DNA from 2 places in the Ralstonia flatus genome. Region 2 is predicted to be linked to the other one. Evidence: riboswitches for the same ligand, from Rfam matches in the RefSeq annotation. Region 2 holds a riboswitch; the other holds the start of a gene.
The links. Region 2 has a riboswitch for glycine ahead of gcvT (glycine cleavage system aminomethyltransferase GcvT). Riboswitches for the same ligand answer to the same signal wherever they lie in the genome.
Positions count from the first base shown of each region.

Region 1: it holds a riboswitch for glycine, as region 2 does, so the genes downstream of both, R2676_RS17270 (D-amino acid dehydrogenase) here and gcvT (glycine cleavage system aminomethyltransferase GcvT) in region 2, are expected to answer to the same signal.

Region 1 is NZ_CAUDLI010000007.1:170,759-178,185, forward strand. Features, by position in the region: gene chrA (chromate efflux transporter) at 1-392, opposite strand, end outside; gene R2676_RS17260 (ethanolamine ammonia-lyase subunit EutB) at 523-1,905, shown strand; gene eutC (ethanolamine ammonia-lyase subunit EutC) at 1,926-2,726, shown strand; glycine riboswitch at 2,791-2,896, shown strand; gene R2676_RS17270 (D-amino acid dehydrogenase) at 3,042-4,295, shown strand; gene R2676_RS17275 (porin) at 4,365-5,429, opposite strand; gene R2676_RS17280 (bifunctional sugar phosphate isomerase/epimerase/4-hydroxyphenylpyruvate dioxygenase family protein) at 5,571-7,427, opposite strand, start outside.
Region 2 is NZ_CAUDLI010000006.1:796-8,222, reverse strand. Features, by position in the region: gene gcvP (aminomethyl-transferring glycine dehydrogenase) at 1-2,865, opposite strand, end outside; gene gcvH (glycine cleavage system protein GcvH) at 2,950-3,330, opposite strand; gene gcvT (glycine cleavage system aminomethyltransferase GcvT) at 3,378-4,505, opposite strand; glycine riboswitch at 4,635-4,762, opposite strand; glycine riboswitch at 4,775-4,872, opposite strand; gene R2676_RS14705 (hypothetical protein) at 5,280-5,606, opposite strand; gene R2676_RS14700 (UvrD-helicase domain-containing protein) at 5,880-7,427, shown strand, end outside.

The DNA.
Region 1 (7,427 bases), on a different contig from region 2:
ACGGCAACGAGCTTCAAACCGTGGATCAGGCCTGCGCCGACCGGGCCGCCCAGGCTCGGCGCGAGCATCGCAAAGGCCAGCAGCAACAGGACGGACGGCAGCGTAAAGCCGCACCATGCTGCCAAACCGCCGCGCCATCCGGCCCGGAGCAAGCCGACGGAAAACCCAACTTGGCTGCTGGCCGGCCCCGGCAGAAACTGGCAGAGCCCGACCAGGTCGGTGAATGTTGCGTCGTCGAGCCAACGACGGCGCTCCACGAACTCGCGGCGGAAGTAGCCGATATGCGCGACGGGGCCGCCGAAGCTTGTGAGCCCCAGCTTGAGAAAGACCGCCAACACTTCCATGGCAGAGCCCGCTTGCTTTGTACGGGACGGTGTGGCGGAAGCGGTCATCTGGGCGGGATATCGATGTTTAAGAAACGCGTATTAGAACATTGCCGCCATGGCTTGGAAGGCCACTAAAGTGGCAGGATAGGCCTCGCCGTCACCGTCACCGTCATCGGACTCTGCCGCGTATCCCATCATGCACTTTGCCCACACCATTGGCGCACAGCGTCATGTGTTCAACGATCTCAAGACGCTTCTGGCCAAAGCCAGCCCAGCGCGCTCCGGCGACTACCTGGCGGGCCTGGGCGCGGCCAGCGAGGGCGAACGCATGGCTGCGCGGATGGCGTTGGCGGACGTGCCGCTGTCGGTCTTCCTCAACGAGGCGTTGGTGCCGTATGAAGACGACGAGGTCACGCGCCTGATTCTGGATCGGCACGACACGCAGGCCTTCGAGCCGATCGCCTCGCTCACCGTGGGCGAATTTCGCAACTGGCTGCTCCTGCACGAGACCGACAGCGCGACATTGACGAGCGTCGCCGCTGGCATCACGCCGGAAATGGCCGCCGCGGTCAGCAAGCTGATGCGCAACCAGGATCTGATCGCCGTGGCCCGCAAGTGCCGCGTAGTCACCCGCTTTCGCAACACCATCGGTTTGCGGGGCCGGTTGTCTGTCCGGCTGCAGCCCAATCACCCGACGGATGATCCCAAAGGCATTGCTGCGTCGATCATCGATGGCCTGCTCTACGGCTGCGGCGACGCGACCATCGGCATCAACCCCGCCAGCGACAATCTCGGCGCCATCGTTTCGCTGCTGCAACTGGTGGATGAGCTGCGCAACCGCTACGCCATTCCCACGCAGTCGTGCGTGCTGACCCACGTGACGAACACCATGCGCGCCATTGACCAAGGCGCCCCGGTCGACTTGGTATTCCAGTCGGTGGCCGGCAGCGAGCAAGCCAATGCGGGGTTCGGCATCAGCCTCGCATTGCTGGGCGAAGCGCATGACGCAGCGCAAAGCCTCTCGCGCGGCACGGTCGGCAACAACGTGATGTATTTCGAGACCGGCCAGGGCAGCGCGCTGTCGGCCAACGCGCACCACGGCGTCGATCAGCAAACGATGGAAGCGCGGGCCTATGCCGTAGCGCGGGCGTTCTCGCCCTTGCTGGTGAATACGGTCGTCGGCTTCATCGGCCCGGAGTACCTCTACGACGGCAAGCAGATCATCCGCGCCGGATTGGAAGACCACTTCTGCGGCAAGCTCTTGGGCCTGCCGATGGGCTGCGACGTCTGCTACACCAACCACGCAGAGGCCGATCAGGACGACATGGATACGCTGCTGACGCTGTTTGGCGTGGCGGGCATCCATTTCATCATGGGCGTGCCGGGCGCTGACGACATCATGCTGAACTACCAGAGCACGTCGTTTCATGACGCCCTTTATCTGCGCGACACGCTCGGCCTGCGGCCTGCACCGGAGTTCGAGGCGTGGCTACAAAGCATGGGCATCGTCGATGCTGCCGGCCGCCTGCAAGACGCCACGGCGCGGCAACCGCTGCTGCAATTGGCTCACGCACTGTGAACTCGGTGGAGAAGCCGAACATGCCGAAACACCCGCTCGTTCAACCCAATCCGTGGGCGCACCTGCGCGCCTTTACCGACGCCCGTATCGCGCTGGGCCGCGCCGGCAACAGCCAGACGACCGACGCCGTGCTGGCATTCGGCGTAGCGCATGCCCAGGCGCGCGATGCCGTGCACCTGCCGCTCGATAGCGCAGCGGTGGCGGCCGCACTTGGGGAAGCGGGCTTCACAGCGGTGACGGCGCACAGCGCGGCTGCGGATCGCGCGGAGTATCTGCGCCGTCCCGACCTCGGCCGCCGCCTTGACGAAGCCAGCCGCGCAAGACTCAGCACATTGCGGCCAGCGCAGCCGTTCGATGTGGTGTTCGTGATTGCCGATGGGCTCTCCGCGTTGGCGGTGCAAAGCCATGCCGTGCCGCTGCTTTGCAGCGTGCGTCAGCGTCTGCCGGCCGGCTGGTCGATCGGGCCCGTGGTTATCGCCGTGCAGTCCCGCGTTGCGCTGGGGGATGAGATCGGTGCGCTACTGGGCGCGCGGCAGGTGGTGATGCTGATCGGCGAGCGGCCGGGGCTGAGTTCGCCTGACAGCCTAGGCATTTACCTGACCTACGCGCCGCGTGTTGGCCGCTCCGATGCTGAGCGCAATTGCATCTCCAATGTGCGGCCGGCAGGCTTGGCCTATGACCAGGCAGCGAGCCGGCTGGTGTTCCTGCTCAACGGCGCGTTGGCGCTCGGCCGCAGCGGCGTCGACCTGAAGGACGACACCCCACCCGTTTCTGCGGTTGCCTCGGGTACGGCCCGACTTGCCGAACGGCAGAACCCATGACACACTCCCTCGCGCTGCCCACACCGGCAGCACGCAGGCGCGGCTGACGCACCAACGACAGCTGCAACACGCCGCAGGAGAGACCGGGCCCAACGCGCATACGCGCAACGCTCGGCGCCGATGGAGCAACCACCCCGGAAACTCTCAGGCAAAAGGACTGTGGCGTCGACTGCGAATCTGGAGAGAGGCGTGCACGCGCACGCCCACCGAAGGGGAAGGCGCCAGCGCTGCTGATGCCCAAGCTCTCAGGTCCCAAGACAGATGGGGTGAGCCGACCGGATCGTCCGGTCATGACATCACTCCATAGGGACCGCCATGACGCACATCGTCATCGTCGGCGCCGGCATATCCGGCGTCACTACCGCTTACACGCTCTCGCAACTCGGCTATCAGGTCACGGTGCTCGACCGCCACCTGTATCCGGCCATGGAAACCTCCTTCGCCAACGGCGGGCAGCTTTCCGCCAGCAACGCTGAAGTCTGGAACAGCACCGGCACGCTGCTCAAGGGCATCAAATGGATGCTGCGCAACGACGCTCCGCTACTGCTCAACCCCAAGCCCTCGTGGCACAAATACTCGTGGATCGGCGAGTTCGTCGCCAACATCGCGCACTACCGCCGCAACACCATCGAAACCACGCGCATGGCCATCGAGGCACGCAAGCATCTGTTTGCGATGGCCGAACGGGAGCAGATCGATTTCGACCTGCAGAAGCGCGGCATCCTGCACGTCTATCACGACAAGGCCAGCTTTGCGGCAGCAGGCAAGGCCAACGCCCTGCTCGTCGCCGGCGGGCTTGAGCGCCACGCCGTGAGCCCGGAGGAGATTGCCGCCATTGAGCCGACGCTGCGCGGCAACTACTACGGCGGCTACTTCACCGCATCCGATGCCACGGGCGACATCCACAAGTTCACGCGCGGCCTGGCGCAGGCGTGTGAGAAGCGCGGCGTGCGGTTCATGCACGGCGTGGATGTGCGCGATGTGGAGACCACCGAAAGCGGCGTGCGCCTGCTGTTGCAAACCACGCTCGATGACCGCCTTTCCACCAGCGCGGCGAATGTCGTACAGGACCTTGCCGCCGATGCGATGGTCGTGTGCGCGGGCGTGGGCAGCCGGCATATCGCACAGCTGGTGGGCGATCGCATCAACGTGTATCCGGTCAAGGGCTATTCGATCACGGTCCACCTGGACGACGACGCCAGCGTGCAAGGCGCACCGTGGGTCAGCCTGTTGGACGAAAGCGCGAAGATCGTGACAAGCCGGCTGGGCGCGGGCCGCTTCCGCGTCGCGGGCACGGCGGAGTTCAACGGCTACAACCGCGACATCCGCGCGGACCGCATCGAACCGCTGGTGGCATGGACGCGCCGCAACTTTGCGATTGGCACGTCGCGTGTGGTGCCATGGGCCGGCTTGCGCCCGATGATGCCGGACATGATGCCGCGCGTTGGCCGTGGGCGGCACGCGCGCGTGTTCTACAACACGGGCCACGGGCACCTCGGCTGGACGCTGTCTGGCGCCACCGCTGCCATGGTGGGCGACGTGATCGCGCGGGATTGCCCGCTGCATTGATCGCAGCATGAAAAAAAGCCCGCCGGAACATTGGCGGGCTTTTTTTCATTGCGGGAATGAACCAAGCGATCAGAACTTGTGCCGCACACCCAGCATCACGCCCAACCGCGAGTTGTTGCCATACGTGTTGCCCGAATTGTTGAATGCGGCCGCGCTGTTCAGGGCAACCCAGGCGCCCTGCAGGCGGGTGTAGTCCACTTCGGCGTAGACGTCGGTGCGCTTGCTGAAGGCGTAGTCGAGCATGCCGGCGGTGGTCAGGCGCTTGCCGCTGGCATCAAGATGTTTCATCCAGTCGTACTGCACGGTGCCGATGAAGCTCAGTGCGCCGGAGATCGGCACCTTTGCACCAACATAGGCGGCCTGGTTCTTGTAGTCGGCCACGTCGAGACGGCTGTTCGTATAGCCGAGGTACCACGTGGCAATCGACGTATCCAGTTTGCCGCCAAAGCCCCAGACCGTTTGCTTGCTGGCCTGCGCTGCCGGCACCGCCCCGAAGAACGCCGACGACACATCGCGCGTGACCTGATACACCGCGCCCACTTCAGCCGACCCCATGCTGTAGACGATCGAGCCGGCGCCGGCCGAACTCTTGCTGAAGCTGCCGGCTGCTTCGCCAAACGTCCATGCGCCGGCAAGCTGCAGGCCGCCGAACGACTTGATGTATTTGACCGTGTTGTCGTAGCGCAGGCCGGTGTAGTTGCCGCCTTGATAGCCGACGATGGAGTTGTTGGCGAACGCCATCGCCTCATACGAAGACAGCACTTCATGCGCCAGCGTGTATTGGCGGCCCAGGTACAGCTTGCCGTAGTCGCCCTCCAGGCCCACCACCGCGGTGCGTCCGAACAGACGCCCGCCCTGCTGGCTGCCGCCCGTGTCGGGGAAGAAGCCCGATTCGAGGATGAACATGGCTTTGGTACCGCCGCCCAGGTCTTCAGTGCCGCGCAGGCCCCAGCGGCTGCCGGTCAGCACGCCGTCCATCATCTGCAGATTGCTGTTGCCTGCCGCGTTTTCGTGCGTGCTGTAGCGGATCGTGGTGTCGATCAGCCCGTAGAGCGTGACATCGCCCGCGCTTTGCGCCGCGGCCGGCAGGCTCGTGGCTCCGAGCACCAGTGCGGCAATCATGGTCTTGTTCATGGCTCCCTTGTCTCCTTTTTTCGATATGACGGGCGTGGATGTGCGATGGCTGCCCGCGCTGTCTTTGGTGCGTTGAAATCGCCCATGACTGCACTGGCCATTGGCGGGTGATGGATCAATCGATGGATGGGCGGTGCGAGTTCAGCCGCCCGCGTTGGCGTGTTCGCGGCTCAGTTGCGCCTGCACCGCCATGCGCACGGCGGCGTTTGCGGCGCCGTAGCCCAGGTAGCCGTTGCGCTGGACCAGCTCGAAGAAGAAGCGCTCGCGAAACGGTTCGGTGTAGGTGTGCAGGAAGTCGCCGTGCGGGTCGCGGTCGTAGAGCAGGCCGTCGTCGTGCAGGCGCGTGACCAGTGCATCGTCGAGCCCGAGCCGGGCAGCGACGTCGTCGTAATAGTTCTCGGGCACGTGCTGCAGGTGGGCGGCACTGCGGTCGATGGCTTCAATGGTCTCGAACAGCCGCTCGGTGCGGAAGGCAATGTGATGCACGCCCGAGCCCGCGTAGGCGGCAATGAACCGGCCGGTGGCCGTACGCCCGCTTTCCGACACGCTGAGCGGAATCCGCACGTTGCGATCGGGGCTCACCATGGCGCGGCTCTTCACAAGGCCGTACGGGTCGGCAATCTCTTGCATCGCTTCAGCCTGCATGCCGAAGATGGCGCGGTAGAACAGCACGAAGCTGTCGAGCCGATGCGCCGGCAGCGCCTGGGCAACGTGGTCGATCGATGCCCACCCTGCTGCATCGTCCTGCACCTGCGGCAGCAAGACAAAATCGCTCTCGTAGATGCTGCGATCGGCCTGGCGGTCGTCGATCAAATAGAGCAACGTGCCGTCCGGGGCGCGCAGCGCCGGAATGCTGCGCTCCCTCGGCCCGACCGGCCCGCGCCATTCCTGGGCGCACAACTCGCGTGCACGTGTCATGGCACGCTCGGCATCGTCCACCTTCAGGCCGATCGCGCAGACAGACGGCCCGTGCAACTCGAAATGTTCCGACGCCGCGCTGTCCTGCTCCATATTCAGGATGACGTTGACGCCGCCTTGCCGATACAAGTCGACAGCCTTGGAGCGATGGTGCCCCGCAAGGGTAAAACCGAGCGCACGCAGCCGCGTTTCAAGCTCCCGCCCGGCGGCGGCGTCCACGGCAAACTCGAGGAAATCCACGCCGCCAAAACGAGCGGGAGCCGGCAATGGCGCACCGCCCGCCTCGGACTCCAGCCACCGCAGCGAGCGCATGCCGTCGAGCGCCGTCAAGCGCGCAGGCGCCGCACGAAACTCGTCATTGAAGACTTCCAGCGACAGCGGCCCGGTGTAGCCCGCGGCAAGCAGGTCGCGTGCAAATGCCGTTACGGCCAGCTCGCCCTGCCCCGGGAAATTGCGGTGATGCCGGCTCCAGGACAGCACGTCCATCGACAACTTCGGGGCATCCGCAAACTGCACAAAAAAGAGCTTGTCCGCCGGCACCTCGTTGAGGCCTTCCAGCGAGTCGCCCAGCGAGAGCGTGTGAAAACTGTCGAGAATCAGCCCCAGCGCCGGATGATCGGCCTGCTTCACGATCTGCCAGGCCTGGCGCCAAGTCCGCGTGTGCCGGGCCCAGGCCAGCGCTTCGTAACCCACGCGCAGCCCGCGCTGGGCGGCCGCTTCCGCCATCTGGCGCAGATCGTCCGCTGCGCGCGCAGGATCGTCGATGGCGATGTCCTGGATGTTGCTGCAGACCAGCACCATCTCAACGCCCAGTTCGGCCATGACGTCGAACTTGCGCTCCGCGCGCGCAAGGTTGCGGGCAAGGAACTCACGCGGCATGGCTTCGAAATCGCGGAACGGCTGGTACAGCATGATCGCCAGCCCAAGGTCTGCCGCCATCTGCCGCACGCGCGCCGGCGAGCCATCGAAGTTCAGCAGGTCGTTCTCGAACATCTCGATGCCGTCAAAGCCGGCAGCGGCTGCCGCTTCCAGCTTTTCAGGCAGCGTGCCGGACAGGCACACGGTGGCGATGCATTTGGG
Region 2 (7,427 bases):
GCCAACCGGCGGCCAGTACTTGCGTGCGCGCAGCGATGCCACCGGGTAGGCGGCCTGCTCACGCGTGTACTTGTGCGACCAGTCATCGGCCATCACGACGGCTGCGGTGTGCGGCGCATGCTTGAGCGGGTTGTCTTCGCGGTCGAATTCGCCCGAGATCACCTTGTCGACTTCGCCGCGGATGGCGATCATCGCGTCGATGAAGCGGTCGAGTTCCACCTTCGGCTCGCTTTCGGTCGGCTCGATCATCAGCGTGCCCGGCACCGGGAAGCTCATCGTCGGTGCGTGGAAGCCGAAGTCCATCAGGCGCTTGGCGATGTCTTCGTTGCTGATGCCCGATTCCTTCTGCAGCGGACGGATGTCGAGAATGCACTCGTGCGCCACCAGGCCGTGCGCGCCCGTGTACAGCACCGGGTAGTACGGCGCGAGACGCTTGGCCACGTAGTTGGCCGACAGGATTGCCGTCTCGGTGGCGGCGGTCAGGCCCGCGGCGCCCATCATCGCGATGTACATCCACGAGATCGGCAGGATCGACGCCGAGCCGAACGCCGACGCCGACACATTGCCGATGTTCTGGCTGGCATCTTCACCCGACGCCGCGCGCCCCGGGAGGAACGGCGCGAGGTGCGCACCCACGGCCACCGGACCGACGCCCGGGCCGCCGCCGCCGTGCGGAATGCAGAACGTCTTGTGCAGGTTCAGGTGCGAGACGTCGCCGCCGAAGTGGCCCGGCGCGGCGGTGCCGACCATGGCGTTCATGTTGGCGCCGTCCACGTAGACCTGGCCGCCGTGGCTGTGCACGATTTCGCAGACGCGCTTCACGCCTTCCTCGAACACGCCGTGCGTGGACGGGTAGGTGATCATGATCGCCGCGAGGTTCTTGCTGTGCTCGGCGGCCTTCTTTTCCAGATCGGCCAGATCGACGTTGCCGCGCTCATCGCACGCCACGACGACCACCTGCATGCCGGCCATCTGCGCCGATGCGGGGTTCGTACCGTGCGCCGACGACGGGATCAGGCACACGTTGCGGTGCGCTTCGCCACGGCTGGCGTGGTAGGCGTGGATGATCAGCAGACCGGCGTATTCGCCCTGCGAGCCGGCATTCGGCTGCAGGCTCACGGCGGCGTAGCCGGTGGCGGCGCAGAGCATCTGCTCGAGCTGGTCGATCATCTCGCGGTAGCCGACGGTCTGGTCGGCCGGTGCGAACGGATGGATGTTCGAAAACTCGGGCCACGTCACCGGCAGCATTTCTGCGGTGGCGTTGAGCTTCATCGTGCACGAGCCCAGCGGGATCATCGTGCGGTCGAGCGCGAGATCCTTGTCGGCGAGACTGCGCAGGTAGCGCAGCATTTCGTGCTCGGAGTGGTGCGCGTTGAACACCGGCTGCGTCAGGTACGCGCTCTGGCGGATGAGCGAGGCCGGATACGCATCGGCGACGCCCGCTTCGGTCTGGTCGAAGTCCGGTGCGGCGGCGTGCGCGGCATGCGCGAAGATGTCCCACAGCGTAACGACATCGGCGCGCGTGACGGTCTCGTCCAGCGAGATGCCCAGTCGCGCGTCGTCGATCTGGCGCAGGTTGATGCCGTGCGCCTGCGCAGCGATGTGCAGGTTGGCGGTGCGCGGGCCGGTGGCGACGGTCAGCGTGTCGAAGAACGCGTCGGCTTCGAGCGTGTAGCCGATCGCGCGCAGGCCGGCGGCCAGCGTGGCGGTCAGGCGGTGCACCCGCTGGGCGATGCGCTTCAGGCCTTGCGGGCCGTGATAGACGGCGTACATCGACGCCATCACGCCCAGCAGCACCTGCGCGGTACAGATGTTCGAGGTGGCCTTCTCGCGGCGGATGTGCTGCTCGCGCGTTTGCAGTGCGAGGCGGTAGGCCGGGTTGCCTTGCGCATCGATCGTCACGCCGACCAGTCGGCCGGGCATCGAGCGCTTGAACGCATCGCGCACGGCCATGTAGCCGGCGTGCGGGCCGCCGAAACCGAACGGCACACCAAAGCGCTGCGTGTTGCCGATCACGACGTCGGCGCCCCATTCGCCCGGCGCGGCCAGCAGCGTGAGCGCCAGCAGGTCGGCGGCGGCCACGACCAGACCGCCGGCGGCGTGCACGGCATCGGTCAGCGCCTGGTACGTCGCCAGATCGCCCAGCAGCGCACCGTTGGCGCCCGGGTATTGCAGCAGCACACCGAACGCGTCGTGCTTGGCAGCGTCGGCGGCAGGGCCGGTCACCACCTGCACGCCGATCGGCTCGGCGCGCGTGCGCACGACTTCCAGCGTTTGCGGCAGCACGTCGTCGGCCACGAAGAACACGGTCGACTTCGACTTGCCAATGCGCTGCAGCAGCGTCATGGCTTCAGCCGCGGCGGTCGCTTCGTCCAGCATCGACGCATTGGCGATGTCCATCGCCGTGAGGTCGATCACCATCTGCTGGAAATTCAGCATCGCTTCCAGGCGACCCTGCGAAATTTCCGGCTGATACGGCGTGTAGGCCGTGTACCAGGCGGGGTTTTCGAGGATGTTGCGCAGGATGACGCCCGGCGTGTGCGTGCCGTAGTAGCCCTGGCCGATCAGGCTCTTGACCACGCGGTTCTGCCCGGCGATGCCGCGCAGCTTGGCGAGCGCCGCTTCTTCGGTCAGCGGCTGCGTGAATTCGCCCAGCGGCATGCCGTCCTGGCGGCGGATGGCCGGCGGGATCACGGCGTCGATCAGCGCGGCGCGGCTGGTGTAGCCCAGCGTGCCGAGCATGGCGGTCTGCTCGTCGGCAGACGGGCCGATGTGGCGGTGCGCGAAGGCGTCGCGCGCCTCCAGGTCAGCCAACGTCGGGCGTTCGGCGGCAAGCGCCGAGGAAGCGGGGTGCGGAGCGTTCATGGCAAGGGCTCGAAATTCAGGCGATGCAAGCAATGGCCGATGCGCGGCGCAGGTCAGGGCGCACGCACCGGCCGGAGGACCGGCTTAGCCGATCTTGGCTTCGTAATCAGCAGCCGACATCAGGGCGTTCACGTCGTCGGCGTTGGTCGGCTTGATCTTGAACAGCCACGCCTCGTAGGCGCCTGCGTTCACGGATTCCGGCGCGCCGGCGGCATCTGCGTTGTTGGCGACGATCTCGCCGGCCACCGGGGCGAAGATGTCGGAAGCGGCCTTGACCGATTCCACCACGGCAATCGCTTCGTCCTTGGCGACGGCGCGGCCGGCTTCCGGCAGCTCCAGGAAGACGATGTCGCCGAGCTGTTCCTGCGCGAAGTCGGTAATGCCGATGGTCAGCGTGCCGTCGGCTTCAACGCGGATCCACTCGTCGTGTTCGGTGTATTTCAGATCGGCGGGGACGTTGCTCATGAAAGGTTTCTCCGGAAGATGGGTATTTGGGAATGCAGATTCGGTGTTCAGCTGACCAGCGCCTTGCCATTGCGCACGAACGGCAGTTTAACCACAGTCGCGGTCAACTTGCGGTCGCGAATTTCGACCTGTACGTCGGTGCCGATGGCCACGTCCTTGGGCAGGCGCGCCAGTGCGATGGACAGCGACAGGCTCGGGCTGAACGTGCCGCTGGTGATCTCGCCGTCACCGGCGGGGGTGATGACCTTCTGGTGGGCGCGCAGCACGCCGCCCTTGTCGCGCAGGATCAGGCCGACGAACTGTTCGCGCTGGCCGCCGGCTTGCAGCGCAGCCTTGCCGGTGAAGTCGCGTTCGCTTTGCAGATCGACCGTCCAGGCGAGGCCGGCGTCGAGCGGCGAAACGTGCTCGTCCATGTCCTGGCCGTAGAGGTTCATGCCGGCTTCCAGGCGCAGCGTGTCGCGCGCGCCGAGGCCTGCCGGACGCACGCCGGCCTGCAGCAGGCGCTCCCAGACGCCCGCAATCTGCGCGGCCGGCACCACCAGTTCGAAACCGTCTTCACCGGTGTAGCCGGTGCGGGCCACCATGATCTCGCCCACGTTTTCCACGGTGACGAAGCCGGCGTTGAACGGCTTGAGCGCGTCGCCCACGGCCTGCGTGCCGGGCAGCGCGGCGTAGGTCTTGGCACGCGCGTTCGGGCCCTGCACGGCCAGGATGCCCAGCGGCTCGGCGCCTGCGTTGTTGTCGGAGCGGCGCGGCGTGATGGTCACGTCGGTGCCGGCGGCGGCGTTCTGCGCGACGATCCACTCCAGGTCCGTCGGGGCGGTGCCGGCGTTGACCACCAGGCGGAACCAGTCTTCGCGGAAGAAGTAGACGATCAGATCGTCGATCACGCCGCCCTTCGGGTTGAGCATGCAGCTGTAGAGCGCCTTGCCCGGGGTTTGCAGCTTGTCGACGTTGTTGGCGAGCAGCCCACGCAGGAAATCGCGCACGCGCGCGCCGGTGAGGTCGACCACGCACATATGCGAGACGTCGAAGACGCCTGCGTCCTGGCGCACGGCGTGGTGCTCTTCGATTTGGGAGCCGTAGTTGACGGGCATGTCCCAGCCGCCAAAGTCGACCATGCGGGCGCCCAGCGAGCGGTGGATGGCATTGAGCGGCGTGTGTTGGAGCGTCATGGAATCTCTCGGCTGAGTGCGCCGCCGTGGCCTGGGCGCGGCGCATGGATCGGGAACCAGAAAAGCAAAAAGGCCATCCGCGCAGCCTGATGCCTCATGGTGACGCCATGAAGATCAACAAGCTGCGCAGATGGCCCCTCTGTCCTTGGTACCTGAGAGATTGCGAAGCGGTGCGCATAGCGGTGCGCGCCGTTCGTGAGCCCCTTCGGTGGGCGCCCGCAGTGGTCGTGCGGCGCCAGCTCTCCAGAGTGCGGTCGGACGCATGTCCGCCGATCCGCCCGGTCCTGGATGCCTGAGAGTTTTCGGGTGCTACCCCTTCGGCGGCGCCTTGCCGTGTACGGCGGGCACGCTCTCCCGGATGGATGGGCGGAATTTACGGAAGGGGGATGGGATTGTCAATTGGGGTGGACTTGGCGGTTTCGGGTTGAGGGGGGAGGGCTGGATTTTTTGTGCTTGTGGTCCATCCCTTGTTTTATCCCCTGCCGGGGCTGACTCACTTTCTTTGGTCTTGCCCAAAGAAGGTAAGCAAAGAAATGCGCGCCCGAGATGGCGAAAGACTCCTTCAATTTCCGTAACCGGGTGGAGACGGGGAAAACTCGCTGCGCTCAGACAGTTCCCCGTCTTTTTTTTCCGCCCGCTTACGAAAATTGAAGGCGCCATCTAGGGCAGGAACGTCAAAGGCCAAAGACCAAAGACAACGGCCACACCGTCGGGCGCTGGCGGGAGCGCCTTGTGGTGTGGCCGGAGTGCGGGTGTGGCTGGTCTTGCTTTGACTTACTTGCCGATTTGGCGGCTGACCTGGTTTTCCTGCTGGTTCAGCGTGCGCTGTTCCTGTTTGGTGATGTGCCCACCGTTTTGGGCGGCCATGTCGCGCTCTTCCTGGCGAATCTGGCGGTCTTCCTTGTGCAGCTGGCGCGCCTGGCTCTTGGTGATTTCGCCTTCCTTCACTTCGTTGTGGATGCGCTTGTTCTGGTTGGCGAGGCGGTGATTGACCTCGGCGCGGCGCGGGTGGTCCTTTTGCCATTGCGTCTGGGCGAAGGCGCCGGTGGTGGCAGACAGGGCGACGGCGCTGATGGCCAGGGCTTTGACGATGCGGTTCATGGTGCGTTCTCCGGTGGGCGGCCGACCGATTCAGCCGCTGTCCTGCCCATAACGGCGTGCCGCGCGGGGTCGCTTACGCCGTTCGTGTAACGGTGCGTAAGCGGTGTAACGCCCCTGCGAAAAGCGAGGGGCGCAAACGCGTGCGGTGCGGTATTGGGCACCTCCGCAGGCGGCCCGGCAACAGGCCTTTCGTCGGCTCAATCGATGCAAAGGCGCCGTGCTACCATCGCCCTCCGCTGTCGTTCCCGCCTGCTTTTTCTTCCGCCTGTTCCCATGTCTTCCGGTCTCGCCCACGGGCTCAATGCTGCCCAATCCGAAGGTGTGCATTACCTCGACGGCCCGTGCCTGGTGCTGGCCGGTGCGGGCTCGGGCAAGACGCGCGTGATCACGCAGAAGATCGCGCACCTGATCCTCGACAAGGGCTTCGAGCCCAAGCACATCGCCGCGGTTACGTTTACCAACAAGGCGGCCAAGGAAATGCAGGAGCGCGTGGCCAAGCTGATGGACGGCAAGACGCGCGAAGACGGCAAGCGCATTCCCATCAAGCAGTTGACGGTCTGTACGTTTCACTCGCTGGGCGTGCAGATCCTGCGGGCGGAAGCCGAGCATGTCGGCCTCAAGCCACGTTTCTCGATCATGGATTCCGACGATTGCTTCGGGATGATCCAGGAGCAGCTGGCCACCACCGACAAGCAGTTGATCCGCCGCGTGCAGAGCACGATCTCGCTGTGGAAGAACGGTCTCGTCGATCCGGACACCGCGATTGCCGAGGCGCTCGCCAACAACAACGTCGACGACCATCAGGCCGCGCTCGTCTACCGCAACTACGTGGCGACGCTGCATGCGTATCAGGCGGTGGATTTTGACGACCTGATCCGGATTCCCGCCGAGCTGTTCGCGCGCAATGAAGACGTGCGCCTGAAGTGGCAGAACCGCCTGCGCTACTTCCTCGTCGATGAATACCAGGACACCAACGCCTGCCAGTATCAGCTGCTGAAGCTGCTGGCGGGCGGCTCGCACCTGCGTGCGCCGGCCTTCACGGCCGTGGGCGACGACGACCAGGCCATCTACGGCTGGCGCGGCGCCACGCTCGACAACCTCAAGCTGCTGCAGACCGATTTTCCGAACCTGAAGGTGATCAAGCTGGAGCAGAACTACCGCTCCACGGTGCGCATCCTGAACGCCGCCAACGCGGTCATCGCGCAGAACCCGAAGCTGTTCGAGAAGACGCTGTGGAGCGAGCACGGCATGGGCGACCCCATCAACGTGACCAGCGCCAATGACGAGGAGCACGAAGCCGAGAGCGTCGTCTTCAAGCTGTCCGCGCACAAGTTCGAGCGTCGTGCGCAATTTCGCGATTACGCGATCCTGTATCGCGGCAACTTCCAGGCGCGCCTGTTCGAGCAGATCCTGCGGCGCGAGCGCATTCCGTATGTGCTCTCGGGCGGGCAGAGCTTTTTCGACAAGGCCGAGATCAAGGATCTGTGTGCCTATCTGCGGCTGATTGCCAATGCGGATGACGACCCCGCGTTCATCCGCGCCATTACCACGCCCAAGCGCGGCGTGGGCAACGCGACGCTGGAAGTGCTGGGCGCATTCGCGGGGCAGGCCAAGGTGTCGCTGTTCGAGGCGGCAATGATGGGCGGCATCGAAGCGCAACTCGCGCCGCGGCAGCTGGAGCCGCTGCGGGTGTTCTGCGAATTCATCGTGCGGCTCTCGGACCGCGCCGCCAAGGAGCCCGCCGCCACGCTGCTCGACGAGATGATGGAAGGCATCCACTACGAGGCCTACCTGTACGACACCTACGACGAGCGCCAGGCG